3 regions of the Anaerotruncus sp. 80 genome follow, and region 1 is predicted to be linked to each of the others. Evidence: riboswitches for the same ligand, from Rfam matches in the RefSeq annotation. Region 1 holds a riboswitch; each other region holds the start of a gene.

Region 1 (10,192 bases):
GATCCTAAGATTTATGGAGGGCAAGGAACAATTGCCGTGGAAATTCTCAAACAAAATTCGTCTGTCGATACCATCGTCGTTCCTATCGGAGGCGGCGGTCTGATCACAGGCATAGCTGTCGCGGCAAAGGCAATCAAGCCAGAGATTCGTATCATCGGCGTGCAGACAGAGGCCTGTCCGGCTATGATCAAATCCTTTTCCGACCATGTGTTCTACGAAGAATATCCGGTAACCGGCGATACGATTTGCGACGCATTGGTTGGCGGCATTGGAAAACTCGCTTATGAGATTCTGGAAGACTATGTAGATGATTTCATTCAGGTAAAAGAACGGTCTATACGTAAGGCGGTAAAACACATGATAAAAGAGGAAAAGTATATCGTAGAAGGCGCCAGCGCGGCTGCTGTGGCCGCTGTGATGGATGAGGCAGAAAGAATCGGCGGCAAAAATATTGCTCTGATTATGAGCGGCGGTAATATTGATGGTAATTTGATGGTGGAGCTGTTGAAAGAAAAATTGTAACAAGTAGTCATTTGTGGTATGATAAAGATATCCTGATGAGAGAAGAGGTGTGGTCTGTGGATATCAAATTAAAGGAAAAGATGATTGAGGTTGTTGAACAGAACATGGAGGAATTGACTTCCATCAGAACCTATCTGTATGAAAATCCGGAGATTGGCGGTGAAGAAGAAAAGGCAAGCGCGCTGCTGACAAAAACCATGGAGACGCACGGCTTTGATGTAAGCCGGAATATTTTAGACATACCATATAGCTTTCAGGCTGTCTATGACAGCGGAAGACCGGGTCCTTCTATCGGACTGACCTGTGAATATGACGCCCTTCCGTCTATGGGTCATGGCTGCGGTCATAATATCATAGCGACAGCGCCAATGGGAGCAGCATTTGCGCTACGGGAGGCGGTGAAGGAAACCGGCGGTAAGGTAATTTTGTTTGGCACACCGGCGGAGGAATGTTTTGTTACAAAAGCGCCTATGGCGGAAAACGGAGTTTTTGATCAGGTGGATGTAGCAATGACAGTTCATCCGAGTCCGGTTAACATGTCCAGTGGAAAGACAACAGCTTTGGACGCATGGCAGGTTGAGTTCTACGGTAAGGCTTCCCATGCGGGCGCAGCACCGGAGGACGGCATCAATGCACTGGATGCGGCAGTTCATTTTTACAGTCTGATTGGATTTGAGAAGCAGTATTTGAAGAATACCAATATTTTCGGTGTATTTGTAGATGGCGGTGAGAAGTGCAGCATGATCCCTGCTCACGCGTCTGTCAAATATCTGGTAAGAGCAAGCTCTATGAAGGATATTCGAAAAATACGCGATTTGTTTGAACGGTGCGCACAGGCTGCATGCGCGGCAGTAGGCACAACCTACAAAATCTGGAACAATGAGCCGGACAATAAAAATATGGTTACCAACAGAACACTGGCGGATATCTTTGATAAGCACTATATGGCTATTGGAGGCGGGCAGATGCCTCACATTGACAGTACAGGTTCTACGGATATGGGAGATGTCAGTCAGGTTGTACCAGCGATTCATCCATGGATTGGTCTAGGATGTCCGGATTTGCAGTTGCATACCAATGAGTTTGCTGATGTGACTGTTACGGAAGCAGGAGACAGGGCGATTCGTTTGGGAGCGGAGGCTTTGGCACTGACAGGATTGGAAATCCTCTGTGATCCAGAGCTTTTAGCTGTTATTAAAGCAGAGTTTGACGAAAGTATGAAGAATAATTGAGTAGAAAGAGAGACAAAATCAGGTTCATGAAAGAGAAGACATTTCACATTACAACTTTTGGCTGTCAGATGAATGAGCACGATTCTGAAGTCATGGCAGGCATGCTTTTAGAAAAAGGCTTTACGCCGGTGAAGGAGCGAAAAGACGCTGACGTTGCCATTATCAATACCTGCAGTGTACGGGATAATGCGGATAAACGTTTTTTTGGCACATTGGGACAGCTGAAACACAGAAAAAAGGACGATCCCAATTTCCTGGTCTGCGTCTGCGGCTGTATGATGCAGCAGCAGCACGTTATTGATACCATTAAAGCCCGGTATCCATGGGTAGATATCATCTTTGGAACCCACAACATTCATCAGTTTCCAGAACTGATTGACAATGCGCTCAACGAGAAAAAGAAGCAGGTGGAAATCTGGCCTGACGGCGGCGAGATCGTAGAAGGTTTGCCTGCGAAACGGCTTTTTGAGAGCAAGGCGCTGGTTAACATCATGTTTGGCTGCAATAATTTTTGTACATACTGTATCGTGCCGTATACCAGAGGCAGAGAGCGGAGCAGAAAACCTTCAGAAATTCTCCGTGAAGTGCGGGAATTGGTAGCCGATGGTGTTAAGGAAATCATGCTTTTAGGGCAGAATGTCAATTCTTATAAAGGCGCAGATGGGGTGGATTTTGCAGCGTTAATCTATATGCTCAATGAAATAGAAGGGCTTGAGCGGATCCGTTTTATGACTTCACATCCGAAAGATTTGTCTGATAAGCTAATCCAGGCATTTGTGGACTGCGATAAGCTCTGCAAGAATATTCATCTGCCGGTACAGTCAGGCAGCAGCCGGATTCTCAAAGCCATGAACCGTCACTACGATAAAGAGCAGTATCTGGCTCTTGTTGAGAAGCTGAAAACTGCTGTACCTGGCATCACTATGTCAACGGATATTATTGTAGGATTTCCGGGAGAAACAGAAGAGGACTTTGCAGAAACGCTGGATTTAGTCAGCAAAGCACGCTATGATTCCGCTTTTACTTTCCTATATTCCATCAGGAAGGGCACGCCGGCGGAAAAGTATGAGGATCAGATTCCAGAGGAAGTTAAGCATGAGCGGTTTAATCGGCTGGTAGAATTGATGAACGGCATCAGCGCGGAAAAGAACGCCGCCTATGTGGGAACTGTGCAGCAGGTGCTGGTAGAAGGACCGAGCAAAACGGGAAGTAAAACTTTTGCAGGAAGAACCGATGGATTTAAGCTGGTGAACTTCCGTAGCGAGACTGACATGACAGGAAAGCTGGTAGATGTAAAGATTACAAAGAGCAACACCTTCAGCCTGGAAGGAGAAATTTTATGAATCCGAAGCTGAGTAATCTTTGCTCTGTCATTACAGATTTTGTGCCGGGCTGTGAGCAGGAAGCGCGGGATAGGGAAGTTATGCTTCGTTTTTTACAAGAAAACGACAATTGTCTGGTGCGGGAGAATCTGACTGCACATTTTACAGCTTCCTCGTGGATTGTCAATGATGGTGGCGATAAAGTACTTATGGTCTACCACAATCTGTATGACTCTTGGGCCTGGACTGGCGGTCACGCTGACGGTGAAGCCGATCTGCTTTCTGTTGCAATCCGTGAAGCAAAGGAAGAAACTGGGGTGCAGGATTTCAAGGTGCTGCGGCGTGTACCGTTTTCTCTTGAAATTATCACCGTAGACGGTCATGAAAAACGCGGCGATTACGTGCCGTCACACCTTCATTTGAATTTGACCTACCTGCTGCAGGCAGATGAAAATGCGCCGCTTTCTGTTAAAGCAGATGAAAACAGCGGAGTGCAGTGGATTCCTGTCAGTCAGCTTGCGCAGCGCGTCAGCGAACCGTGGATGCTAAAGCGGGTATATGGAAAGCTTATTAGCAGGGCGTAGGTGCGGTGTGCATATATTTTGAAGAAAACTCCTGAAAATATGCATGTATGGTCGAAAAATTATGCATATTTTAGGAGTTTTTTTATTATATATGCATTTCTGCAGGAATCTAATGCTACTAAATTGATGGGGAAAAAATTCATCTCCAGTGATGAGAAGGCTATAAAGAAATTTCAAACGTTGTTAGCATTAGGCGACTATAAAGATGTAAAGACTCAAACTAAAAACTGTTTTGCAGGTGAGTACGGAAGAAATTGTGAAGTGACAAAATCAACATTCGTACAGAAAGAAAAAGCTATAATTGAGTTGATTTTACGTTGCAAAAGACGAACAAAATAGCTATAATGAATTACTAAAGAGTTAACATTATAGTTATGTGCAGGCGGGTTTCTTTTTAGTGAGATTATAATGACACAATAGCAGGAGGAACAATGGGGAAAGTAATCAAGGATACGATCCATGCGAATGGAATAGATATTGGAATTTACACACAGGATTTTGAAAATGAATTCATTTCATTAACAGATATTGCTCGGTATAAGAGTGATGACCCAACAGCAGTTATTCAAAATTGGATGAGAAATCGGGATGTGATAGAATTTTTGGGATTATGGGAAAAACTCCATAATCCGGATTTTAAACCCCTCGAATTCGAGGGGTTTAAAAAACAGGCAGGAGCAAATGCATTTACAATGTCACCAAAGAAATGGATAGAAACTACAGAAGCTATTGGAATTGTTTCAAAAGCAGGACGTTATGGAGGAACATATGCCCATAGTGATATTGCAATGTCCTTTGCAACGTGGATTTCGCCAGAATTTCAGTTATATATAATGAAAGATTACAGAAGATTGAAGACGGACGAGAATAGTCGATTATCTTTGAACTGGAATTTGAATAGAGAAATTTCCAAATTAAATTATAAGATACATACGAATGCAATTAAAGAAAATCTTATTCCACCGGAATTAACGCCTGCGCAGATTGCTTATACATATGCAAATGAAGCTGACATGTTGAATGTTGTTTTATTTGGAAAAACAGCGAAGCAGTGGAAAGTCGAAAATCCTATGGTAAAAGGAAATATGAGAGATGGTGCGACACTAAATCAGCTTTTGGTGCTTGCAAATTTAGAGAGTTATAATGCCATTCTGATTACCCAAGGGAAAAATCAAAAAGAGAGAATGGAGTTGCTTCGTCAACTGACGATACAACAACTGCAGACGTTGGAAGCTGTAAGCTTGAATAATCTTCCGCAAGTAGCAGAACGCTAGTGTTTTCCTGCAAACCAGAGTTTAACAGGGTTGCAAAATTAAACCGCACTAATATATTCCTCAAGAACCTTCAGGGATTTTGGTACCGGCAGATCCGCAGGCAGGATGCCTTTTTTTACAAGGCTTTCAAAGAGCTCCATGGCTGCAGGCTTTTTTAAATTGGTCTGCTGCAAGATAGTGTCGTTTGAAAAAACCTCGACAGGAGTGCCGTGCATCAGTGTTTTACCTTCTGCAATTAATACGATTTCATCAGCCCATTCCAAAGCATAATCGACGTTATGGGTGGACATAAGAATTGTAATGCCTTGTTCTACGAGCATATCCACAATTTTGTTGACGATGATTGTATGCTTAGGGTCGAGAGAGGAGGCTGGTTCATCTAAAATGATGATTTCCGGGTGCATGACTAAAACATCGGCTATAGAAACCTGTTTCTTTTGACCTCCGGAAAGAGAGTGGGTGGGTTTATGCTGAAAATCTGTAATTTCCAGAGTTTCGATGACTTTTGCGACCTCTTTGCGTGCATCTTGCTCGCTCATTCCCATGTTAAGAGCGCCAAAAGAAATTTCCTGTGTCACTGAGGCAGAAAACAGCTGATTATCCGGGTCCTGAAAGACAATGCCTACCTTGCTTCGAAGGTCTAAAAGACCTTTTTTGCTGTAGTCCACAGGCTTTCCGTCTAAGTAGAGTGTACCTTCTGAAGGTTTGTGAATGCCGTTTAAGCACAGGAAAAAAGTAGACTTTCCAGCGCCGTTTGCACCCATAAAGGCAACCTTGCGGCCACGCTCAATTTCCAGACTGAGTCCGTTTAAGGAATAGCTTTTTTCGTCGTCGTAGGAAAAAAGTAAATTGTCTGCTTTAATGATAATATCTTTGGTCATGTCTTTCGCGGAAGCTCCTATCTCCATAATTTAAACCATAAAGTAAAAGCCAAAAGGGCAGTTTCATAAAGTACAATGTAGTAGATATTTCTTTTGCTGGTGGGATGGCTTTCTTCCAGCACTCTAATTTCACCATCATATCCTCTGGACTCCATAGCGTCATAAAGATTTCTGGAACGCTTCATAGATCTGATAAACAGTGCCTGCACCATAGAGGCAAAAGATTTTATTGATGTTTTAAAATCCTTGTGTCCAAGGCGGGCGCTTTGTGAAGTGGAAATGTAGTAGGCTACGTCCAGCAGCACAAAGATATAGCGGTAAATCAGAAGCATGAGCTCTATCATAAGAGCTGGCACATGAAGCTTTCTGAGGACGCTTAGAATATCTGTCATAGTAGTATTAAAAGATAAAAAGTATAGACAGGATACGGCGGCTAGTGCTGTAGTGATAAGCTGTGCCCCATGCAAAATGCCTGCAAAACTTCCAGTGACGTACCAGCTTCCAATAGGAACGGCAAAGGCGTCAAGGGGACGTTTTCCGATGTTGATGATAATGGCAGCAGTGCTCAGTATGAGAAAGGCCAGGGGAACCATCATCAAATTTCTGTATCTGGCAGCGGAAATACCGCCGCGAACAATGGTTAGCCAGCTGTTGACTCCAATGACAAAGACGCCCATAGCAATGGAACGACTGACAATACAAAAAATAAGAGTCAGCATTGCAAAAGCGAACTTTTCCATGGGGTTTACATATCTGAGTTTTGACAAATAGCACAGCTTATCTACAATAATCATAATTTATTTATTCATCCTTCATCCATTTTTTTCTTTCGTAAAACCGACCCATAAAGAAGGCGAGAATGCCGACTCCGATACCGGTCTGTACGCAGAAAATTAAACTTTCGATTTCACCGGGAATTTCGCCGCCCAGATAGCTTTCTAAAATCGGTGTAAACCAAGGTTCATATTCACCGCCCTGTATCTCTTCTATAGCGCCGCCGGCAGCGTCATCAGAGCCGCCAAATTCAGCGTCTTTGAGCATTAAGAAGGGTACGACTGCGATGAGAATTGCCAGAATCAGAAGCAGAACCACAAGACCCTTTTTAGATTTCTTCTTATTCATATTATTTGCCCTCCTTGATAAATCCGATTGATTTCAGTTCAGGTTTCGCAAAGGATTCTAAACCGATGACGATGATAACAGTCAAAATGCCTTCCACGATAGCAAGAGGCACTTGTGTCGTAGCAAAAATACCCATGAATTTCGCAAGGGAAGCGCCGACACCTCCTACTTCTGAAGGATAAGCCAGAGCCAGCTGCAGACTGGTAATGCAGTATGTAAGCAAATCACCTAAGGCAGCTGCCAGAAATACAGAAAACATTTTGTTTACCTTTAACTTTTTGCATAGCTTGTACACGCCATAGGTGATAAAAGGTCCTGCGATAGCCATGGAGAAAGTGTTCGCTCCAAGGGTAGTAAGACCGCCGTGAGCCAGCAGAATTGCCTGAAATAAAAGTACGATAATTCCCAAAATGCTGACTGCTGCAGGTCCAAAAAGGATTGCGCCAAGACCGGTTCCTGTCATGTGAGAGCAGCTTCCTGTAACCGATGGAATTTTTAGCGAGGAAATTACAAAGATAAATGCACCTGCCATGGCAAGTACAGTGATAATTTTTCTATTATCTGTAAGGGTATTTCTGATGGAGAAAAAACCCCAGATAAGAAATGGAACGCATATCGCTCCCCATACCAGACAGTAGGTTCCGGGTAAGTAGCCCTCCATAATGTGCATGGCATTTGCCGTGGGAACCATACCAAAGACCAGTGAAAAAACTGTTACAATTGATAAAAATAATTTTTGCCTTTTTGTCATAAAGTATCTCCTTTCTTGATAAACAAATGAACAAAACACGAAATGTTGTATCTCTACGCAATAAAAAATCCTGTCATTTATGACAGGTGCAGCGATAGAAAAGTATGCAAAAAATACTTTCCGTTTCGTGTTCACACCCGGTCATCGTTCGTAACCTGTGTAAATTGGCTGTATTTGGGTAGTTCTTCTGACTTAGACATCTGGCACCCTTATCTTGCCTTCCCAGTTTCCCAGTGACATAAATTAAGATAGGGCTACGTCATTACAGCGGCGCGACCGTGCAGGACTTTCACCTGCTTCTCTTTTAAACCCCTTGAAAGGGACCCTTATACATTCAATTGTAACCTCATTATATTACCGGAGGTTGTATTTTGTCAAGCGGAGGATAGGGGCAAAAAAAGATTCTGTACAAATACGATTTGATATGATACAATGTCAGCGTAGAAACGTTGATGCTTTGAAATAACAACTGAATGACAAGTATTTCTTGTCTGTTTTAACAGCAAAGAGGGAAACAGGTGCAAATCCTGTGCGGTTGCCGCCGCTGTAAGGAAGGAGTCATGCCGAAATACCACTGGACAGATAGTCTGGGAAGGTGTGCATGATGAAGATATCCGAGCCAGAAGACCTGCTTGAAATACTAGGAGTGCGCCTGACGGTTATCAGGTTTCCTAAACGACAGATACAGAAAATACGGGCTGTAGCATATTTTGCTACAGCATTTTTATTATTCTAATATTAAAACTTGCTTAGGAGAAATCAAAGTGGAAGAAAGAGAGTTAGAGCTAAGGAAGAAGCTGCTGATTGAAAAGATCAGTCGAAATCCAGACAGGAAATACGGGCAGAATGACAAAACTTCTGCTGTCTGGAAAAATTATGCATTAGCAAGTCCGGACGGCAAATGTGTCTACCAAAGCTTTTCTGATGAAGAACTGCTCGCTTATCTAAGGCGTTTAGCGTCAGAACTGGGGTATGGCCCTACGCAGGGAGAAGTATTTTGGGTACTGAAAGACTACATCAAACAAAGGTTTGGTAAATGGCCTTATGCGCTTCGTGCTGCAGGGCTTTCCGCGTCAGCAGGTAAAGGCGGAAAAACTATGGAGCAGATGGAAAAAGAGCGATTGCATAAGGAAAAGCTTCTTGACATGGTCAGAGAAAAAGCACTAGAGCTTGGGAAAATTCCGCATCCCAGAGATTTGCCTGAGGTTTGCAGGGAAATCAAAAAATATTACAGCGGCTGGACTTCTGTTATTAAAGCTGCAAAGTTGGATGCTGATTTTCTTAAAAGAGCAGTCTATAAGATTCCTGATTTAGAACTGGAATATATCAATATGCTGGAAGCAGTTAGAAATTTTGCTCATGAAATAGGACGAAGTCCTCTTCATGGAGAAATTGAACAGGCTGTTAAGCAGGCGCTCATAGAGCGATGCGGCTCCTGGCGCAATGCGCTGTTTCAGATTGATTTGGAACCGGTTCTCCGAATGGAGCCTTTTCACGATATTTATATCGACCATAGAATGACAGAAAATCGAAGGCTCCATTCTGACAGTCTCTATGGCTGCTATTATAAGGTATTGAATCTGGATGAAGATGATAGAAAGCGCCTTGGTATGGTAAAAGATATCTATCTGAAAAACGGAAAAATTCCTATGAAAAAGGAAGTGCCAAGACAGCTGCGGCAGGATTTGCACGAAAAATGCGGTTCCTGGGGTAACGTTCTCTATCAGATTGGCGTTACGCCAAAGGAATACTACGAGGAGAAAAATAAAAAGAAAAATAGTAATCAAGGAAAGTAAGAGGAATAAAAAGATGAATCAGAAACAAGACACCGCGATTCTGGTAGTCAGCTTTGGCACCAGCTATAACGAAAATAGAAAGGTCACAATAGATGCTATTGAGCAGGCAGTTGCGGATGCTTTTTCAGATTATCCGGTGCGGCGTGCTTTTACCAGTCAGATGATTATTAATAAGCTAAAGAAAAGGGATGGACTTCATATCGACAACGAAGCTGAGTCACTGCAGCATGCAGCAGCAGATGGATTCAGAAAGCTGGTGATACAGCCGACACATTTGATGAATGGAACAGAGTATCACGACCTTCTGCGCGATGTGGAAAAACATAGAGATCTTTTTGCAGCTGCAGTACTTGGAGAACCTCTTTTAACTGATAAAGAGGATTTTGAGAAAGTTGCAGCTGCCATGGTGGAAGACACAAAAGAGCATACGGATGAAAAGACGGCCGTGGTGTTGATGGGACATGGAACAGGTGTTGAGGCAAACAGGGTATACTTTGATTTGCAAGATGAGCTCAGAAAACAGGGACACCACAACTATTTTATCGCAACTGTGGAAGCGGTACCAACTCTGGAAGATATTCTTCCTGCCTTAAAGGAAGGCGGTTATGAAAAAATTGTGCTGCAGCCTTTAATGATTGTTGCAGGCGATCATGCCAATAACGATATGGCAAGTGATGATGAAGATTCATGGAAAACGATTCTGGAAAA
Region 2 (10,192 bases), on a different contig from region 1:
CCGTGACGCACCTGTACCGGTGTGTTCAGTTCATTGATAATGGAGCGGCATGCATCTACACCGTGGTTTACGATGGGAAGACCGTTGAGCATGGACTTGCTCTCTCTAACCGATTCCTGAATGCCCACTTCCGCTTCTTTGTAGCGATTCTGTCTCGTATAGCTGTCTACTGTAGTCGGCAGCAGGTCTGCGCCACCCTTGTCCTGCAGATAAGTCAAGAGGTCGATATGCTCCTGCACTAGAGCAACACCAGCTCTCGGCTGCACTAAAGTCTTGCCCTCTTTCTTTGCCTTTACCAGCTTCTTTCCAAAGTTTTTGTTTTCCGGCAGGCTCTGATGAAATTCTACTGCCTTCTCAAAATTTACATCTGCGCCGGTCGGCCACTGGGTCAAAATTTCTTTCTGAATTCCATAGAATTCATCGTTTGTCAGTTTCTTATTTTTCAATTCCATAGGATATCAACTCCTTTTTCATGATTCTTAGTGCTGTATCCGGCGCATGTTTGGCGAGAAGGCCCATGGCCGATAAAATATATGCTTTGTCCAGCAGGATTTCCGCCTGCCTCGGTTTTAAGGATGCGGCTTCTGCCACATCGTAAAGCACCCCTCTTGCGATTTTCTCTATATTCTTTGCGTGAATGAGAGATCCGCCCGTGATGACCGCTTTTTCTACAGCTGTCAGATCTTTACCTTCCTGCAGCCATGTTTCACCAACCGGCGTATAAACTTTTTCCACGCGTCCTGCGTGGCGGGTCATGCCCACCTTGACTGCCAAAGATGCCAGCGCAAAATCCAGCGCCGCAAGTTCTTCATTTTCAGGCAGTGTATCTGTTTTATCTGTAATCAGAGTAAGCAGCTGCTGCGCCCTCTCTGCAGACAACCCCGAAAGCCGGGAAACTGCGCCTATTCCGGCAGCTTCTACAATGCCTGCTGCACTGTAGCGCATGCCGATATCCCCTTCCACGGTTCGCTTTGCATAAGGCTCAGGCAATCCTTTGATGACCGTATTGACACCGCTTGGCTCGCCCAGACTCATGGAGTAAACGTCTGTGGTAGCGCCGCCTACATCTACGGCAACCAAATCTCCCAGTCCTGGCTCCTTATCTGTGCCCTTTGCCAATAGCTCCATAGCGGAAAGTACCGCCGCCGGTGTCGGCATCATAATGCCCGAAATCAGCTGACTGGCTTTAGAAAGTCCTTTTGCCTTGATGATTCTGTCAAGGAAAATTTCCCGAATGCAGTTTTGTGCCGGCTCGATGTTCAGTTCCCCAAACCGCGGCATCACGTTTTCTGTTACGATTACCTGCTTTCCGGCTTCCTCCAAAATCTTTCTGCAAGCACCTGCTGCATTGCGATTGCCCGCAACGACGATTGGAAATTCTGCGGAAATTCCTGCCAGCATCTGTGCATTTTCTATAATGGTGTCCTTATTGCCGCCGTCAGTACCTCCTGTCAAGAGGAAAATATCAGGTTTCAGATTTTCGATTTCTTCTGCGTCCTCTTCGGTCAGCTGATAGGAATAAACCTTCATGACCTTCGCCCCTGCCCCAAGCGATGCCATCTTTGCTGCCTCGGCAGTCAATTCCGGCACCAATCCGCAGCTGATCATTTTCAGACCGCCAGCGGCACTGGAGCAAGCATACCTTGCATCAAAATCCACCGGACCGATTTTTTCCTCTAAAAGTGCCAGCGCATTTGCCAGTCCTTCATTGATATCGGTTTTTACAGTGGTGTAGCTTGCCGCTGTTGCGCAAAGCCGCTCTTCTGCAAGGTCCACGGCAGTTACCTTAGTATAGGTGCTGCCGAAATCTATTAATAGTATGTTCTTCATGACTTCACCGACCCATTACAGCCCCAAGTCCTCCTTCAGACACGAAATGGTGTCTTCCGGTGCTGTTCCCGGTCCAAATACCCGGTTAAAGCCCATTTTCTTAAATCTTGCTTCCACTTCGTCAAAAGGCTGCTTGCCGACTACGATATTGCCGCCTACATAGAGCAGAATATCAGAAAGACCTGCTTCGCTGCACTTTTCTCTAAGACCGCGGCAATCAAGCTCACCGTGACCGTAAAGGGAAGATACCATGATAGCATCTGCATCAGTTTCTACTGCTGCAGCAATGTATTCTTCCTGGGATACCATGACGCCCAAATTAGTCACATCAAACCCCGCTTCTTCAAAGGCGTGATTCAATATCTGGATCCCTACTGCATGAACATCTGCGCCAATGACGCCGATGACTAACTTCTTTTTGTTTTCTTCCATGATTCACCTCGAAATTCAAAATCGATAAATGTATTACATCTTTATAGTACATTGTTATATCTCATTTGTCTACAACCAGATTGTTTTTTTTTGGCACTTCTTATTCAATATGCATTTTGTGAAAAATTTGCACGAAAAAACAGACCCTATTCGGGTCTGCGTCATAGTCATTTCACTATAAATTTTGTGACTTTATATATGCCTCTATTGCATGAAAGAAAACTTCCGCCTCGTCTACCTGACGCTTTACATCTTCCTTTTCAATCACAAAGAAATCCCCATAATCACTCTCTGTTCTTAAAGAAAATGCGCTCTTAATAATATTAGAGAGCTGCTTTTCAAATACACCCGTCTTTATATATCTCATTTGAAAATTGGAAATCACTCCTGAATGTTGCGGAAATCCAACCCATCTAAAGCAAGTACTGCACGTGCTGCATGAAAAATTACATAATAAGAACGATTTGCTGCAGTATCATACATCCCCATTTCCAGAGTTCGCCTAGCGTCAGTCAAATACCGTTCAGCCTTTGACAATCTGTATAAGCATAAGTCCTTTTGCTCCTCACTATACAATACTGATTCCCTCCTTTATTACATTCTGAAAAAAAGGCAAAGAATCAGAATAGCGATGAAAGGTTTCTGTATCCTGCAGCTTAATCGAAAGCAGTACGCCATACTGCAAGTCAAGTTCCGAAGACAAGTCACTGACTTCTCTCCTGTAAGCTGCCAGCTCATTTTTTGAAAGATCCACAAGTGCCAGAATATCCAAATCTGACTCTTCATCATTATCCCCTCTAGCATAAGAACCATAAAGCCAAATATGATTTAGTTTGTTCCCAAAAATATGGCACAGTGCGCTGCGAAGCTCTTCTAAAATATGATTCAGTTCCAGGATTCTCACTTGCACCACCTCCTTGCTTATTTATCCCTATTATACTATTTCCATTATAGAAAATCCATACAAAATTATAAAGAGCTGCAGGCATCTTTTACCTGCAGCTACTTTAATTCTTATAACAACTCTTCCGTTACCTTTTTCAACTCTTCTCTAATTGCGATGTGCTGCGGACATGCTTCCTCACATTTACCGCAACCGATACATTCCTTCGCCTGTTTCAGACCGTGACCGGAAACCAGCCAGCTTTCCTGATGCTGCGCCATGGCTTTGTCCCGATAAAGGGTCAGGTAGTTCATGGCAGTAAAGGATCCGGAGATGCCAATCTGTATCGGGCAGACCTTTGCGCAATAATTACAGACAGTACACGGAATCATCGGTATCCTCGCCAGTTCCTCCTGCGCATTTTTCAGCGTTTCTCTCTGCTCTGCAGTAAGTCCTGTAAATTCCCTCATGTAGGACAGATTATCTTCCATCTGCGCTACATTGCTCATGCCGGAAAGTACTGTCATCACCCCGTCTAAATCAGCCGCAAAGCGAACTGCCCACGAAGCAACCGATGAATCCGGTTCTGCTTCTTTAAAAATCTTAACGACAGATTCCGGCGGTGTTGCCAACATGCCCCCTTTTACTGGTTCCATAACGATAACCGGCTTGCCGTGTTTTTTTGCCACTTCGTAACAGCCTCTGGACTGTACAGTCGGATTTTCCCAATCCGCATAGTTGATCTGCAGCTGCACAAACTCCATCTCCGGATGGGCTGTCAGAATCTCTTCCAGTTCCTCCGGGGTAGAATGAAAAGAAAATCCGACATGCTTAATCAGTCCCGCCTTTTTCTTTTCCTGCACCCAGTTCCACATATCATACTCGTCGAAATAACGGCTTCTGCCCTCTCCCAAATTGTGCAGCAAATAAAAATCGAAATATCCTGCGCCTGTCTGTTTCAAAGAAACCTCAAACTGTTCATAGGCTTCTTCCTTGGTCTTGCAATTAATCCATGCTGCATTCTTTGTGGCTAGCTGAAAGCTTTCCCGTGGATATCTTTCAACCAGCGCCTTGCGAATCGCATCTTCCGAACCAGCATAAGCCCAGGCTGTATCAAAATATGTAAATCCCGCTTCCATAAACAAATCGACCATTTTACTGGTTTCCTCTACATCGATGACGCCGTCCTTCTGCGGCAGTCTCATCAATCCGAATCCCAGCTTCTTAATGTCTTTCCCAAGGTCATTCATCACATTTCCTCCTTTTTGTTGAATTAAAGTGCGTACGCTTTGAAAATCTCTGGCAGACAGGTCTCGCAAAATTCTTCTGTGCGCGCTCTCAGACTGTAGCTGCCGTCACTTACACTCCAGCAGAACATCTGCCCGTAAAGTATATCCGCCAAAGTATGGGTTAAAACTTCTGCCGGCGTATCTTTTGCCAGATTTCCTTCTTCTACCCCTGCCTGAATCAATCGGCTGATCGAATCCAGATCAAACTTGAGCTTTCCACGGGGACCTGTCTCCTCCGAAGAAGAAATATCAGACAAACTTCTGATCCACTCCTGAGAAAGCTTATATCCGCTGTCTTCAATACATGCCGAAAAATGCACCATATAATAGATGATTTTTTCTATGAAAGTATCCTGCAGGCTCATGGCCTTATCCAAAACCTCGCTGAAAGCACCATATCCAAGCGCAAATACAATATCCTCTTTCTTCTTAAAATAAGTATAAAAGGTGCCCTTCGAAACACCTGCCAGTGCAGTGATCTCGTCAACTGTCGCCTGAGAAAGTCCTTTCTCTGCGATAATTTTGCTGCCTGCATCCAGCAGTTTTTTCTTTGTTGCAAGGGCAGCAATCTGTCTGCTCGTCATAAGCGTGCCTCCTTTTTCTTTATTATACTGTATAATTGACTATCAGTCAATGACTTATAGTCAATTTTAAAAAAACTGCACTGCTTGATATTTCCTCATCAAACAGCGCAGCTTATCTCTTGCAGCATATGTTTATTTCCTATCCTGCTCCCACAGTTTATCTGCCACCGGCGCCCAGTTCTTTGCATATTCTGTGCACTTTCCACAAAGATGCTCACAGGATTCCGGCGCTTCTAAATCCGTAGATTTTGCTCCGGTCTTCTTTACTAATTCCTGCAGAATTCCTGGGTTTTCCAGCATAGGGCAAGGCCGCAGATGATTGTCATTAAACGGCTGTCCATCACGATATGCAAGAAATAGCGGCTGACGCAAACAATCAAGAAGTGACTTTTCTTTGATATTAGCGCCGGAGTAGTGAATAAATACACAAGGTTCCACGTCTCCGTTGGCATTGATATGGCAATACCTTTCCCCTGCCGCAATGCAGCCATGTACAAACTCTCCATCGTTTTGAAAGTCAATCGCAAATATCTCTTTACCACCTGTAATACCGCGGATTTCCCTGATTTTATCGTGCATATAAACTCTCTGTTCCGGTGTCAAAAGCAGTTCTGTACTCGCATTGACACCCACCGGCATATAATGGAAATACCATGCAAAAACACAGCCTTTATCGATAAGCATATCCAGGAATTCATCACTGGTTACAGTCAAATAGTTCTTGCTCGTATAGCAAATCGACACACCGAAAGGAATTCTCTTTTCATGCATCAAATCCATCGCCGCCAAGGCTTTCTGGAAATGGCCTTCTCCTCTTCTCCCGTCGTTGCTTTCTTCAAAACCCTCAATGCTAACCGATACAAAGAAATTACCTACTCGAAGAAGGTCGTCACAGAATGCTTCATCAATCAGTGTACCGTTGGTAAACGCATGAAATGCACAATCGCTGTGTTTTTCGCACAGACGGATAATTTCCTTTTTCTTAATCAGCGGTTCGCCGCCGGTGAACAGAAAAGCGTGAATACCCAATTCTTTACCTTCTGTGATAATTCTATCCATATCCTCAAAAGAAAGGTTCATTTTATCGCCATATTCCGCAGCCCAACAACCGGTACAGTGCATATTGCACGCTGTTGTAGGGTCCATCAGAATAATCCATGGAATATTGCACTGGTATCTTTCAGACATTTTCAGAGAAGTCTTGTAACCACGAAAACCAGACTCATATCCGGCATTTAAAGCAAAGGTCTTCAAAATATGCGGATCCACATTGCGCAAAATATTTTGTGTATAATGGGTCCACTTGCTATTCGGGTCTTTTGCCAGCTTTCTCAAAAGTTCATAGGAAGAACCTTCCCATGCGTCTCCTAAAATTTTCTCCAGCATATTAATCATAGGAAGCATAACTTCGGTCAAATCCTTTTCCTGTCCCTTGTTGATAATCGACTCCAAGCCTTTTTCGAAGGCTTTTCTTTCCATGATATGTTTTACATCCTTTACCAAAATATTCCACCTCCAGTTTATTCGTCTCTATGAAGATATATTTCCTTTTTTTCGTAACATATTATACTGCACTTTTCAAAAATTAGAACTAGACAATTTCCTGGATTTGACTAATCAAAAGCTGCACCAAAATGGTGCAGCCCGTATTTTCTGCATGTCTCCTAACTCAGAGGGCATCGTTCTTACTCACCTTCCCGTTTCCAGTGGCTGGTCTAAAACCATCGAACAAGAATTCCCCCATTACAGTGGCGGTACCGTGCAGGATTCTCACCTGCTTCCATCTTAGCGCCCAATCCAATCGGGAGAACATGATTTAATAAATATCTTTTTTTACATACCGCAAATAGCCGGCTCCAATCCCAAGCAGCCCAATTACCATCCCGATTGCGACCAGTGTCCCATCGAGACTGCCCGCTGTCACGATATCCGCTCCTTCGCAGTAGGCGAAAGGCGTCACATATTTTAAAAACGCCGCCACTTCCGCAATGTTGGCAATGAGATTCAGAAAATACATCATAAAAGCGATGCCAAGTCCGGCGCCCACGCTGCCTTTACGTGTGAAAGCAGAAATCCCGAAGCAAATCCCCGCCAGCTCCAGTTGCAGCAGATAATACGCAAGATGCAGCAAATTGATTTCCCTCCAGGGAATCGCTTCACCTACCGCCGCTATAGCACACACAGAAATCCCATAAACCAGCAGATTTATCGCCGTCACCTGCACCAATACCGCAAGGAGTTTTTCCGTCACGACCCGCCTGCGGCTAATCGGATGGGGCAGCAGGAATTCAGCCGTTCCATCTTTTTCTTCCTTGCTCAAAATGCCAGCCGCGCACAGACAGGCATAGAATGCGCCGCCAAGCCCCAGCACATTCCCACATTCAATAGCATAAAATCCGGTCAGCATGCCGAAGTTCAGACGGTCCATTCCAAAAGCGTCGGAAAAAGAGCCCATGGAAGCAAACACATCGCCAACACTCTCCATCTGTCCTTTCATCTCCGGAAAGAGGAAGATGCAAACTGCCAGAAGAAAAGAAATGGCAGCAGTCCAAATCAAAAACGAAACGCGTCCCTGTCTCAACTCATGTCTAACCAATATCACAGCGCCTCACCATCCTTTTCATAATAGTGAAGAAATACCTCTTCCAAATCCGGCTCAGATACGGCGAGATCCGCAATCTGTCCATCCGCAAGCCTTCTCAGCAACTTGTTCATATCGCCGCTGTAAAGAAAGCTGGTCTGCCCCGCAATCTCTTTCCGGTCACGAATTCCGCAAAGTCCGTCAAGATTTACGCTGCCGCAAACCGCAACACGCCTGGCGCTGGTGCGAGAAAGCGCCTCTACACGATCGCAGGCAATGATCTTCCCTTCACGAATGATTGCGGCACGGCTGCAGTTTCGCTGCACCTCTGACAAAATATGACTGGACAAAAAAATAGTCGTTCCATCTGCATTGCGCTCCCGAAGGATTTCAAAAAATTCTTTCTGCATCAGTGGGTCAAGACCGCTGGTCGGTTCGTCCAGAATTAAAATTTCCGGCTGATGCTGCAGCGCGCAGACAATGGCGACTTTTTTCCTGTTACCAAAAGAGAGTTCCTCCACTTTTCGTTTCTCAGAAAGTTGTAATCTTTCACAAAGCCGCACAGCTTCCTTTCTGCAGTCCTTTTTTCGCAAGTCCGCAGACAGCTTCAAGATATCTTTCACCCGCATTCCGCGATAAAAAATTGCTTCCGACGGAAGATATCCAGTCCTGGCAAGAATCTGCTCTCTTTCTTCGCAAGCAGCAAGTCCGCTCACCCAGGCGTCTCCTCCGGTCTTTTTTATGAGCCCCATCATCGTGCGGATTGTCGTAGATTTCCCTGCGCCGTTGGGACCGATGAATCCAAAGAATTCTCCTTCGGAAACGGTCAGACTGACGCCGGAGATCCCCCGGTTTTTTCCATAATATTTAGTCAAATTTTCTAACTTGATTGCATCCATCTCGTCACTCCTTCCGAAGATAAATACTTTTCCAAAATGCGATCAGTCTGGTAAAATCCTTTTCCATTTCTGCGGTATTCACAGGTCCTCGCTGCACCATCTCCCACAGATATCCTTCCGACGCCCAGTACATCTCCCTGTACATCATGGGAATATCCAGTCCTGGCACAAACTGCGCCGGATCAAAGTTGATACGGGCACGATCCGCTTTCAGGTTAAAATACCGGTGATAGCTTTCAGAAACAGCTGCGCAGATTTCCGGGTCCTTTTCGTAAAATGCTTTGATGGTAAAATTCGCCATGTCCGGATACTGACTGATCAGTTCCATTTTTGCCCGCATGCCCCGTTCCATGCTCTCAAACAGCCCCTGCTGGCTGTAGCATTCGCATTCGGTCAAATAAGCAATGGTCTTCTTTGCACAAGTATCCCACAAAAACAGATATAATTCCTTCTTGTTGTGAAAATAGTGGAACAGCAGCGATTTGCTGATTCCCGCTGCCTCTGCGATTTCACGCATAGGACTGTTATGATAGGTATTCTGCGAAAAAACCTTGTAACCTGCATTGATGATTGCTTGCTGTTTTTCTTCCGGCAAAGAAAAAAATTTTTCGTTCACGGTAACTCCTCCATTCCCGACCGACTTTATTCTATTATAAAGCCGTTGACCGATTTTGAGAAGGGTGCAATTCCTTCTATCCAGTTTCCTGGTATTTTCCTACGGCAGGTTTTGCATATGATTGTGCATATGTCGCCACTTCATCACTAATTTGCACAACTTCCACTCCTGCTGGTTGTGCAAATCCTACTGCCCACGCTGCCTCTTGCACAACTTTTGCGCTCCGTAACGCGAAAAAACATTTTTTTCATCAAAAAAGTTGTGCAAAACGAGTCATTTTTATCTTGCTTTGCACAACATACATAATATTAAACGCCACGATTTTCGTAAAAGTTGTGCAAATTACTTTTTTCAAGCTTTCCCTGCACAACCGAACCAACAAAAAGTTGTGTAGAAACAATTTTTATCGCATCATCTGCACAACCGCAATCTGAAAACGCGTATCTCCCGCAATACATTCTTCTGACCCTGCGATTAAATATCACAGATAACGCAATCACATGCTCCGCTTCTTGTTCATCACCCGTTTAATCTGATCTACCACGTGGAGAAAAGACCCCTTGTCCACCTTATAACTATAGGAAACCAGTTCCCCGCCCCGCTCGCAAAAGCTGCGCAAAAACTGCTTTTCCTTAGACGCGATAAAGGTTTCATAGCCTTCCGGCACGATGACTACATCGTTCTCAGCAAAGAACTGTTCCTCTTTTCCAAAGAACCCCGCAAGCTGCGTCGCCATCCCTTCACTCCAGCTGCCCAGCCCCTGGCAGTTATTTCTGACTACACCCGCGAATGCGTCGCTGGCGCAGAAAATGCCCACCTTCTGCGTATCTCCAATTTTAGCCAGACGGACAATAGTATGCACCGACGGCGTCATGGCAACCATCGCAAGCGGTTTATTGCTTCTGAGGTAGGATTCCACCTCTGTAAAATGGGTGGACGTAGTTAAAATCAAATCGTAATCCGCATTGAGACTTTCCGCCGCTTCCTTGATTCTGTCAAGATCAAAGGCTGCCGTCTCAGCATAGCCAATCTGGGAAAGCTGTCCCTCAATCATCTGTAGCGTCTCAGGATTACAGTC
Region 3 (10,192 bases), on a different contig from region 1:
GAAATAGCAAGACTTATCAGCGCTATAACAACTGTCGCAACCTTCGATAGTTTCACGTCACTCAGCTCTATTTCTCTCTTTTCCACGATCGGCATCAGAACATCACTTACACTAAGCACTGTAACCGCATGCAATACCGAAGTACTGGTCGAAATCGTCGCCGCGAAAACACCAGCAACTGCAATCCCCGCAAAGCCTGCAGGCAGCACTTTAACAAGAAGCGTCGAAAACACCATATTCGAGTCTGTTATCTCTGGAAGAAGCGACACAGCGCTTACACCAATTAACCCCGTTGCTGCCGAAACCACAACATAAAATCCTGCAGTAAACAGCATCCCAAATCTTGCCGTACTGCCGTCTTTTGCAGATACAATTCGTTGTATATAATTCTGATTGGTCCCATAAGAGATGCCAAACAAAATCCCCCAGGACAACGGCGTCCATATGCCTATACTGCCGATCGACATAAATCCTTCCGGCAAACTCCTCGTTATTTCTCCAAGGCCTCCACCTGCACTGATTGTCACAGGTACTGCCGTAAAAACAGCCGCCACCATAACAAAGAACAGCAAAATGTCTGTATTAACAACAGTTCTCAAACCCCCGCTAGTCAAAAACAATGTAATAAGCATTCCGATTACCAGTGTAATTCGCACGTCTAAACCAGTCAACGTGTTAAGCATTACAGATGAAACCGTAAACTGTGTCGACAGTGCAGCAACAGACGCACAGATGTGCATTACACTGGTAATGTACTTTACGCTCAATCCATATCGTTTACCCAAATAATCCGGTACAGTAAGTCCGTTCAAACCGTTGAGCCTTTTCGCCAAAACAAAGCCTATCAGTAAGAATCCTGGCGCAGCGGCAAGGTTCCACCACATGCCGCCCATCCCCATCAGATAGCAGTACCCTACTGCGCCAACCAGTCCGCTCCCGCCAAAATCCGTCGCCGCCATAGACAGTCCGGTTTGCAGCTTATTCAAGCCTTTATTCATCGTCAGAAAATCACTTGAATCCGAAAGTTTGCGATTGGAGCAGTGACCAACAATTAAAACAGCTGCAAGTAGCAGAGCCATAAAAATATAGTCTATCGTCTTCATCATTCTACACAGCCTTCTTTACTCGACAAACAATTTACCTTCCTTAAATACATATTTGGGTAGTTTTTTCATGTCCTCAATATTTATATCAGGCTCACCTTCCATTACGATTAAGTCAGCCAATTTGCCTTCTTTTACGGTTCCAATACTCTCCTGCAGTCCTACAAGAGCTGCACTGTCCACCGTCGCCATCTTCAGTAGCTCTTCGTTAGAAAATCCCGCCGCCTTTCTGGCAATAAATTCCAACCCAGGGAATTCATTAAAAGTAACTCTGTCTGCATCCGTACCCCAACCAAGCCTAATTCCGGCGCGATAGGCTTTTGTCATATACTCCGAAATATGCTCCATGATTTCTATAGAACGTTCATGCATGAACGCAGGCGTATTTCCCGTCAAATCCTTCAACATGGAATATGCAATTTCCACAGTTGGAACGATGAAAGTCTGGTTTCCATGCGCTAATAATGTCTCGATACACGCATCATCAATGTAGGAAGCATGCTCAATACTGCCTATTTCTGCCTCCGCACATGCCATAATGCCCTTTTTTCCATGACAATGAGCCGCTACATAAGTTCCCTGTTCTTTCGCCGCATCGGAAAGTGCCTTCAGTTCTTCAAAAGAGCAGATCATAGCTCCAGGATCCCCACCGATGTTCATAACTGCACCAGTTGCCATATATTTGACAAAATCACAGCCAGCTTCAATATCTTCTCTCACAATTTTTCTTGCGTCAGCCACATCGTCAAACACTTTATAAAGTGGTCCGAATTCTGCATTGCCCGGTGCAGTCGGGGTGTTACAATGGCCGGAAGCAATCACACGCGGACCCATGATAGTTCCCTTAGCATACATGTCACGCAGCGTTACGCCCAGATTAAATGCAGAGCCACAGTCCCTAACCGTAGTATAACCGCTGCGCAGATAATCAAAGCCATATTCAATTCCTTCCACTAGTTCTTTTACCGCACTGCGATATTTAATCTGCAAAACGTCCATCGTTGTAAAATCAAAATGCATATGTAAATCCAACATACCCGGCATGAGAGTATCTCCTTTGACATCCAGTATGTCAACATCCCCCTCAAAGGCAGTTCCCGCCGGAAGAATCGTCTTAATTCTCTTGTCTTCAATCACAACATCTGCCAGTTGATTTTCTTGAACCACAAATCCCTCAGTCAAATAGGGAATCAGTCTGCAATTTTTCAAAACTAAAGTTTTCATATTACATTCCCTCCAAATCTTTACATCACTGCCCGCTCAGATTCAAAGCAGTGATTTTTCTTTTCATATAAATGCAGCAACACTGCACAAACCACTACAATTCCAAGACCAACTATCAGCAAAATAAAAATGTTGTTATATCCATCTGCGCCTTTTGTATCCAGCCATTTTCCACATAAATTATACAGCCACAGGTCAGTTGAATAGCCTACTGCTGAAGCAATCCCCATAGAAGTTCCGGTAATTTCAAAAGGAACCTTCGCTTCAGGAATCGGAGTATATAGGCCGGAACGGCTCAGCGCAATTACACTGATAAGTACAATACTCAAAATCACCGCAATTGTTTTGCTGGATTCCTGATGCGGAACAAACAGCAGACCCACAATCGTAATACCTATAGCGATACAAACCAGAATCAAGAATTTAGGCGTGCGGCACTTATCCAGAAGAAGCCCTCCCAGCGGCGAGAGGATGATTCTTACCACCGAACGATTTGCAATTGCAAAAGCTGTACTGAAAGTCACAGATACACCGAACAAGCCAGATAAAAACGGGTTGAGATATGTTGCACCAGAGATCACAATAAACAACCCCATAACAATAAACCCGTTCAACCAGGTCACCGGATGCGCCAGCGCTCTTCCAAGCATAGAAAACTTGAAATCATCGTTAGACTCTAAGCCCTTTACATCCTTCACCAGCACCATAATTAAAATAGCCACAATCGCAATTACAACGGCAAAAATTGTCGTTACATATCTGAATCCCATGCTTTCTGCAAACTGTGACAGTGCCGCCAGCACACCGTAACTCATAATTGCACCTACAATTGCTGCACACATTTCAAAGAATCCAAACATCTTTCCTTCTTCGTTTTCATCTGCCTGTGCACGAACCAATTTCAAATATGCCGACCAGTGAATGAAGGTTGTCGATACGCCGAATCCCAAATAGCAGCCAATTAACACCAAGTAGTTAGGTGCAAAGGTCATAAGGATGCCCAGACCTGCTGTCAAAAGCTGTGAAATTACAACCAGCTTCTTCGGTGAAAATCTATCTGCTAAAATACCACCCAGCAGATATCCCGGCGTTGCTGTAAAAGAAAACATCGTCAGTAGCATCCCCGCCTGCTGATTAGATAAATGAAATGCCTCCAAAAATTGCGTATAAAAAGTCGAACTTAAATAGGGCAAATTATAGCACAAAGTAGACAGGGTCAATAAAAACACAATGAAATACTTTCTTCGATCTTTCAAAATAATCACTCCTTATAATAAATTTTCTATCATTATAAAGAACTTCCTTTTCCTTTTCAAAAAACGGTATTTTCATTCTACGACTATTTTCTGCACTTTTTTCCAACGATATTGGATTTTTTGCATAAAATATGCTATACTAATAAAAAACTTTACAAGTTTTACTTTATTTCAGAGAAAAAAGCAATTATATGAAATCTTTGCGGAGGTACAGCATGGAAGAAACAATACGCAGTATACTTGGTCAGCGCATTCGTCACTACAGGAAACAAAAACATTACAGTTTGGCAGAATTTGCTCTACTCATTAACAAAAGTAAATCTTCCCTTTCAAAATATGAGCGTGGGGAAGTATCAATTGATGTGGAAACACTCATTATTATTGCAAAGAATCTTGATGTTCATATTTCACAGCTTCTTGACATGGACTATTTACTTCCAACTGAGAATTTATCACAAGAAACACCCGGTTCTTCACAACCAGGAAAAATCTATTATGTGTACGTACCCTCTCTCATACAGAAAAAAAACAAAGAGGTCAACATCTTGACCATAAATCAAGAAAAAGCTTCCTTTTATGGGCGTGTAGTCGACCCCACCGATTTTGCTAAGTGCACCTATTATTACACAGGAACAGTGCAGACTTTCGATTCATCCCAGAGGATTTTCCTCGCAAATACTGCAAATAAAAATGATTTGCTGGTTCTGGATCTTACCAGCAATTTTGGTACATCTTCAATTATCGTTGGTCTGTTCTGCAGTCTTTCCCTTGGTCGATACGATTCCTTTGTCAGCAAATGTATCGCTACCGAGAATCCTCTTACCGACCTCACCGAAGCCACTGCACTCACAGCTCCAACACGTGATGAATTGAACCAGCTAAAGAAAAGGCATATATTCAAAATACTGCAAACCTAAATTTTACAGGCAGAAATAAAGAAAAAATACCATAGCCAGCGCCACAACAGGCAGATTCACCTCATTTCTTCTGCCAGCGGCAATTTTGCAAATCAGATAAAAAATAAATCCCGCAGCAATTCCTGTCGTAATGGAGTATGTCATAGGCATCGCCACTATGGTAATAAATGCAGGAATGGCGTCATCCAGACGACCAAAATCAACTTTTTTCACTTCCATGAGAAGATACATTCCCACGATAATCAAAGCCGGTGCAGTTACAGCACTTGTCATCACCCCTGTCAGAGGCGAGAACACAACCGCCAGCAAGAAGCACAAAGCAGTTGTTACAGCAGTCAGACCGGTTTTTCCGCCTGCCGCAATCCCGGAAACCGATTCCGCATAGCATGTAACGGTAGAGGTTCCAAATAAAGCGCCCATCACAGAACCTGCCGCATCAGCAATTAAAATCGACCCGCTTCCCGGCATGGTTCCCTTTTCATCGGTCATTCCCGCCCTGGAGCTGGTGCCGATTAAAAAACCAAGGGTATCAAACATATCAACCATGGTCAATGAGATAATAAGCGCAATAAGTGACAGGATACCGGACAAGCCCGCTTTTCCTGAAATCAATCCGGAAAAATCAAGCTTAAAAGCCACGTCCGCTATTGCGCCCGGAAACTCTGCAAGGTGGTCGGGCATCGCTGTCTGTCCTGCCGCCAGACTCAGTACAATCGTTATCACCATACCGATAATCAAACTTCCATTTATGTTCAATACCACCAAAACAGCTGTGATTGCCACTCCAAGCAATGCAATCAGAACTGTAGGCGAACTGAGATCCCCGAGAGCAGGCATTCCGCTTGCTAAAGATATAATCCCTGTATCCAGAAGACCAATGAGCGCTATAAACAGACCCACGCCGGCGCTTATAGCGTATTTCAGATTTACAGGTACTGCATTGATTATCTTATCTCTCAGAGGCGAGATAACAATTAGAAAAAATAGGATTCCGGAAAGGAAGGTAAGTGCCAGCGCCTGCTGCCATGAATATCCGTAAATTCCGCATAGGGTATACGCAAAAAAGGCATTCATCCCCATACCCGGCGCCATCGCAAAAGGCTTATTGCTCAAAAATGCACACAGCAGCGTGCCTGCTGCGGCAGAAAGACATGTAGCAACCATAACGGCGCCGGAACTCATGCCTGTAGATGACAGAAATACCGGGTTCAGAAAAATGATATACGCCATGGCAAAAAAGGTTGTCAGACCGGCGCGTACTTCCTGTCTGACAGTGGTGTGATTTTCTTCCAGTTTAAATAGTTTTTTCATTAGTGCCCTCCATATAAAAAAATAACGCATCCGGCAGAGATACTTTCGCATCATATCTCTCCAATGCGTTTGCGCTGCTTCCCAGCTGGTGTTCTGACTCCAGTATCAGCATCTTTCTTCGCCTTCCCGGTTTCCCAGTGACATCATGAAGAAGACTCCTCTGTTACAGCGTTGGCGGCGTACAGGAATTTCACCTGTTTTCCTTTAAACCCTTTCGGGTACTGGCAAGCTCTTTTCAATTTTCATATATCATTATACACAATTTGAGCGAAAATGCAAGACTTTTGCATGTCTTCAAACAGGGCAAAGGCATGAAAAAAGAAATGTGACAAATATTCGTGATTCTTTTATTTTTGTCAACATCAGAAACCGTTCTCAGACTGACGGAAAAATCTCTTGAAGAGTGTACAAAAGGAAACGCCGTAAACCTGTCAAACTCCACTTATAAAGACAGCCGCCCTTTTCGCTAGGCGGCTGTTAATTATTCTTAATTCTTTAGACATCCCACCGGCACTACATAAATTCCAGCCTGCCTTCGGTAAGCATAATCACCTACGCCAATAAGAATCATTAAAAAAGCCGGTTTTTTCATTTTATCTGTGTCTATTTTTTTCGGCGTGTTGGCATAATTTTTTTCGGCGTGTTGGCGTTTTTCCAGCTTATTCACTGCATTCATTTACCATATCGCTCAAAGTATTCCTCTGCCAGCATGGACATCAGATGCACGTCGTAAAGCACTCCATTCTTCCTGCAATTCTTTCTCAGCACGCCCTCGTACTGAAATCCCAGATTCAGATACAGATGCGCCGCTGGATTTCCCGTATAATGATCCAGATAAACCCGCTTCATGCCAAACTCCTCAAAGCACAGCTTCATAGCCGCTTCCATCGCCTGCCTTCCGTAGCCTTTTCCACGAAGCGCCGTATCCGCAATGTAAATCCGCCAGATTTCACACTTCCAGCCTTCTATGATATCGCCAAGAATAATTCTTCCCACCGGCTCACCGCTCTTGCGCAGACAAATAGTGTACTGGCGCATATCCTCTACTTCATCAAACTTCACATAAGCCTTGGTCACATCTTCAAAGCTTTGCCCATCAGCAATGCTGAAAAACTCCGTTACTTCAGGCTGTCTCTCCCATGGGTCGAAGTATTTCAAACCCTCAAAAACGCTGTCGCGTATGATTAAGTCCTTGGTTTCAATCGGGTTCATATCAATTTTCCTTTTGTTGAGACAGTGCACTCTTAATCAAATACTCCATCCCTGCGGGCATATCATAATTTCCTTCCGCTCCGGCACCAAAGAGAAACGCTATCTTACATCCTGTATTTTTCTTTTCCATGAATTTCCTCAAACAACTATCTTCCTTTCAGCATATTTCAAACCCAAAAGAAAAGAAAGTACTGGACATCCTGCCAAACAGAAAAACCGATGCCCTATACCAATACTTTGCAAGATATCCAAACCGAAACAACGTAAAATACGTCGTCATAGATTTAGGCACACTATTCAGAAGCGCGTGGTAAAAACAGCATTTCCAAAAGCAGAAATCGTCGCCGACCGGTTCCATGCCCTGAGACTTGCCATTTACGCGTTAGAACAAATTCGCAAAGAAGTCCAAAAGAACTTCCACACAAAACGAAGAAAATACTTTAAACATGCCAGAACACTCCTCATCAAACACAAAGAGAAACTGGAGCCAGAAGAACTCGAACAAGTATCCAATATGCTCACACCATCCAAAGAACTAGCCCTGAAAAAACTGGCGTATGACCGATTTGCTTCCCCAGATATCTATACCGCAAAGAAAAGACTACTAGCCTTTAAAATGGCGGTACAAGCAGCAAACCTAGCCTGTTCAACAAAGTTGCCTATACCTACACAGAATTGACGTACCATTTTCCAACGGATATACCGAAGGCTGCAACAATCCAATCAAAGTCACCAAGAGAGTCGCTTATGGCATGAGAAACTACGAAAGATTTAAGAAAAGAATTCTCCATACTATGGTTCAATATTAAACCAAAGGAGACAGCTTTATCACTGCCTCCTCAGTCACTTAAATTTTTTATTTTGCGTTCCACCCCAACATTTTACATTGAACCTGAAATACTGCAAACCTAAAAGCAACCCTCTTTTGTTAGATCCAGTCTCTACAAAAGAGGCTTGCTCTTTCATCCTCTATCTGCAGGTCTGATTAGTCTAAAACTGGCTCCAGTACTTATTTTATGATTATAAAGTATTCATCCCTCAGCTGCCCATAAAAGTAGAAATTTCTACCAACGAAACTTCCCCCAGTGCTGCAGCCACCATACTCATCATAGAACTAAAATCAAACACAGGGAGCCCTGTTGCTTCCTGAATTTTCCTTCTAAATGGCGGCAAATCCGTACATTCGAGAAGAATTGCCCCCATATTCGGGCAGTTTTTCACCCCTTGCTTTACCTCCTCTAAAATTTCCTGCTCTACCAGTTCTGCCTCAAACATCTCGTCTGGATTGGTAAAAATCTTATTCCATTGCGGTGCTCCTTCAAGCCCCATCACATGCAAATCAGTATCTTTATCAACTCCACATGCCGTAAAGTGTTTCCGCGTTAAAGCCTTTCCGTTTGCTGTCAAAACACCAATGGGTCTATCCCCAATCAAATTTTTGATAAATGGAATTTGCAGCAGCGCAGAGGTAAATACGGGCACAGGCACCGCTTTACTAAGCTCAGTTTGAAACACTGCATTAAATCCACAACTTGTAGTAATTGCCTGAATCCCTTCCTCCTCCACCAAGCGCCTTGCAATTTCAATCATGCCTTGCAAAAGTTTCTGACTGGGATTCGTAATCACTGTTTCGGTACAGGCCCCCTCGACATGAATCATTCGCACCTCAAAGGGGTAGGACGCAGGATTAGTACTGTTTCCTGGCAAATTTTCCAACTGCAGCAACCCCATGGGTACTCGTCCTTCCTCCCATCGTAAAATAGCAATTTTGGGTTTTTCATTCATTTCTGATACCTCTTCTATTTTCTTTACTCTTTCCTGTAATTCAGCTCACTATCTCATGTCCTAAATTGTAACAATGAATTATGTCATTATTCTCATCCATTTCTTTCCATAAAATCTGCGATAGCACCAAATCACTTTCAGAACATCCCCTATAGCTACCATGAGCATCGCATAAGGCAGCGACAACTGAAACAGCAATACAGCCACAGCCGCCATGGTCACCTGCGCACCCAAATTAAAAGCAAAATCCATAACCATGCAAAAAACTGTATCGCCACCGGCGCGCAAAACCCCACAGACCAACATATATGCCAGCATCTTTGGCGCCAATGCAATCGTCCATGCCAACAGGGCATCACATAAAAGCTTGGTCGTTTCCGGATTAAACTGATACACTGCCGCCGCCGGACCTCGAGCAAGAACCAAGATAACCGCCATAATTATATTGATAAACCAAGTAAGTCTTATCGCAATTCTCGCCTGATTGTAAGCTCTATCCGTCTCTCCGCTACCGAGGGCATTCCCCACTAGCACAGCCGTCGCATTGCCAAGACCAAAGTAAACCGACTGCAAAAATTCGCTGATGGTATTTGCTACCTGTGTTACCGCCAAAGCCGATGTTCCCAACTTTCCATATATAGAAAAAATCGCAGACATTGAGACTGCCCAGCCTCCCTCTGTTACTACAACCGGCACAGCGGTTTTCATAACTGTCAAAAACTCCGATCGTCTAAAATTGAATAGTTCCATAGGCCCAGCTCTAAAAACATGAGACTTTTTTGTGTATACATACGTAAACAATGTAGTACATTCCATAGCTCTCGCCGCGACCGTCGCAATTGCTGCACCTTTAACACCCAGCTGCGGTAACCCCATATATCCATAAATCAGCAGATAATTCAAGCTAGTATTAATCGCCAAGGCTGCACCGTTGATTACAGTTGGCATCAGTAAATCCTGAATCGCACGGGAATTATAGTTGATAGAAAAAGACAGCGCAGCAAACAAGTAGGAAAAACATGCAATCCGTAAATACTGCGTCCCCAATTCTACCACCTTTGGGCTGCTGTCAAAAATTGAAATCAGCTGCGGTGCCATAAAAAATCCACAAAGGGTAAAGAGACAGGCAATTACAAATCCCACTACATAATCCATTCCCAAAATTTTACGGATGCGGCCGATATCTCCGGCGCCAAAGTACTGCGCTGTATAAATTGCCGCACCACTGTACAGTCCGTAACACATCGTAGAAAAGATAAAATAAACTTGATTTGCCGCTCCAACTGCCGCTAATGCCTCTTCTCCTACCAGACCAATCATCAGCGTGTCCACCAAATTTAAACCAATGCTGATTAAATGCTGTATCACTACAGGAATCGCAATA

The links. Region 1 has a riboswitch for cobalamin ahead of D1155_RS09770 (hypothetical protein). Riboswitches for the same ligand answer to the same signal wherever they lie in the genome.
Region 2: linked by a shared signal. The riboswitch ahead of D1155_RS01000 (radical SAM protein) and the one ahead of D1155_RS09770 (hypothetical protein) in region 1 are both predicted to bind cobalamin.
Region 3: linked by a shared signal. The riboswitch ahead of D1155_RS13230 (NCS2 family permease) and the one ahead of D1155_RS09770 (hypothetical protein) in region 1 are both predicted to bind cobalamin.

What each region holds. Positions count from the first base shown of each region.
Region 1 is NZ_QWES01000017.1:34,260-44,451, reverse strand. It holds gene D1155_RS09815 (threonine/serine dehydratase) at 1-522, shown strand, start outside; gene D1155_RS09810 (M20 family metallopeptidase) at 579-1,754, shown strand; gene miaB (tRNA (N6-isopentenyl adenosine(37)-C2)-methylthiotransferase MiaB) at 1,781-3,097, shown strand; gene D1155_RS09800 (NUDIX hydrolase) at 3,094-3,660, shown strand; gene D1155_RS15665 (hypothetical protein) at 3,784-3,999, shown strand; gene D1155_RS09795 (KilA-N domain-containing protein) at 4,092-4,934, shown strand; gene D1155_RS09790 (ATP-binding cassette domain-containing protein) at 4,973-5,842, opposite strand; gene cbiQ (cobalt ECF transporter T component CbiQ) at 5,833-6,609, opposite strand; gene D1155_RS09780 (energy-coupling factor ABC transporter substrate-binding protein) at 6,617-6,937, opposite strand; gene D1155_RS09775 (energy-coupling factor ABC transporter permease) at 6,939-7,688, opposite strand; cobalamin riboswitch at 7,848-8,031, opposite strand; cobalamin riboswitch at 8,159-8,339, shown strand; gene D1155_RS09770 (hypothetical protein) at 8,453-9,484, shown strand; gene D1155_RS09765 (sirohydrochlorin cobaltochelatase) at 9,498-10,192, shown strand, end outside.
Region 2 is NZ_QWES01000001.1:209,198-219,389, forward strand. It holds gene D1155_RS00960 (methylaspartate mutase subunit E) at 1-452, opposite strand, end outside; gene glmL (methylaspartate mutase accessory protein GlmL) at 436-1,830, opposite strand; gene glmS (methylaspartate mutase subunit S) at 1,846-2,262, opposite strand; gene D1155_RS00975 (HEPN domain-containing protein) at 2,438-2,629, opposite strand; gene D1155_RS00980 (HEPN domain-containing protein) at 2,644-2,838, opposite strand; gene D1155_RS00985 (nucleotidyltransferase domain-containing protein) at 2,831-3,166, opposite strand; gene D1155_RS00990 (aldo/keto reductase) at 3,277-4,395, opposite strand; gene D1155_RS00995 (TetR/AcrR family transcriptional regulator) at 4,419-5,018, opposite strand; gene D1155_RS01000 (radical SAM protein) at 5,151-6,521, opposite strand; cobalamin riboswitch at 6,655-6,848, opposite strand; gene D1155_RS01005 (ABC transporter permease subunit) at 6,835-7,620, opposite strand; gene D1155_RS01010 (ABC transporter ATP-binding protein) at 7,617-8,498, opposite strand; gene D1155_RS01015 (TetR/AcrR family transcriptional regulator) at 8,503-9,114, opposite strand; gene D1155_RS01020 (GntR family transcriptional regulator) at 9,611-10,192, opposite strand, start outside.
Region 3 is NZ_QWES01000029.1:11,131-21,322, forward strand. It holds gene D1155_RS13210 (sodium:solute symporter family protein) at 1-1,106, opposite strand, end outside; gene D1155_RS13215 (amidohydrolase family protein) at 1,122-2,327, opposite strand; gene D1155_RS13220 (MFS transporter) at 2,348-3,592, opposite strand; gene D1155_RS13225 (helix-turn-helix domain-containing protein) at 3,799-4,500, shown strand; gene D1155_RS13230 (NCS2 family permease) at 4,504-5,811, opposite strand; cobalamin riboswitch at 5,877-6,052, opposite strand; gene D1155_RS15605 (hypothetical protein) at 6,299-6,487, opposite strand; gene D1155_RS13235 (GNAT family protein) at 6,484-7,023, opposite strand; gene D1155_RS16025 (hypothetical protein) at 7,025-7,153, opposite strand; gene D1155_RS15610 (transposase) at 7,331-7,702, shown strand; gene D1155_RS13255 (aspartate/glutamate racemase family protein) at 8,062-8,808, opposite strand; gene D1155_RS13260 (MATE family efflux transporter) at 8,887-10,192, opposite strand, start outside.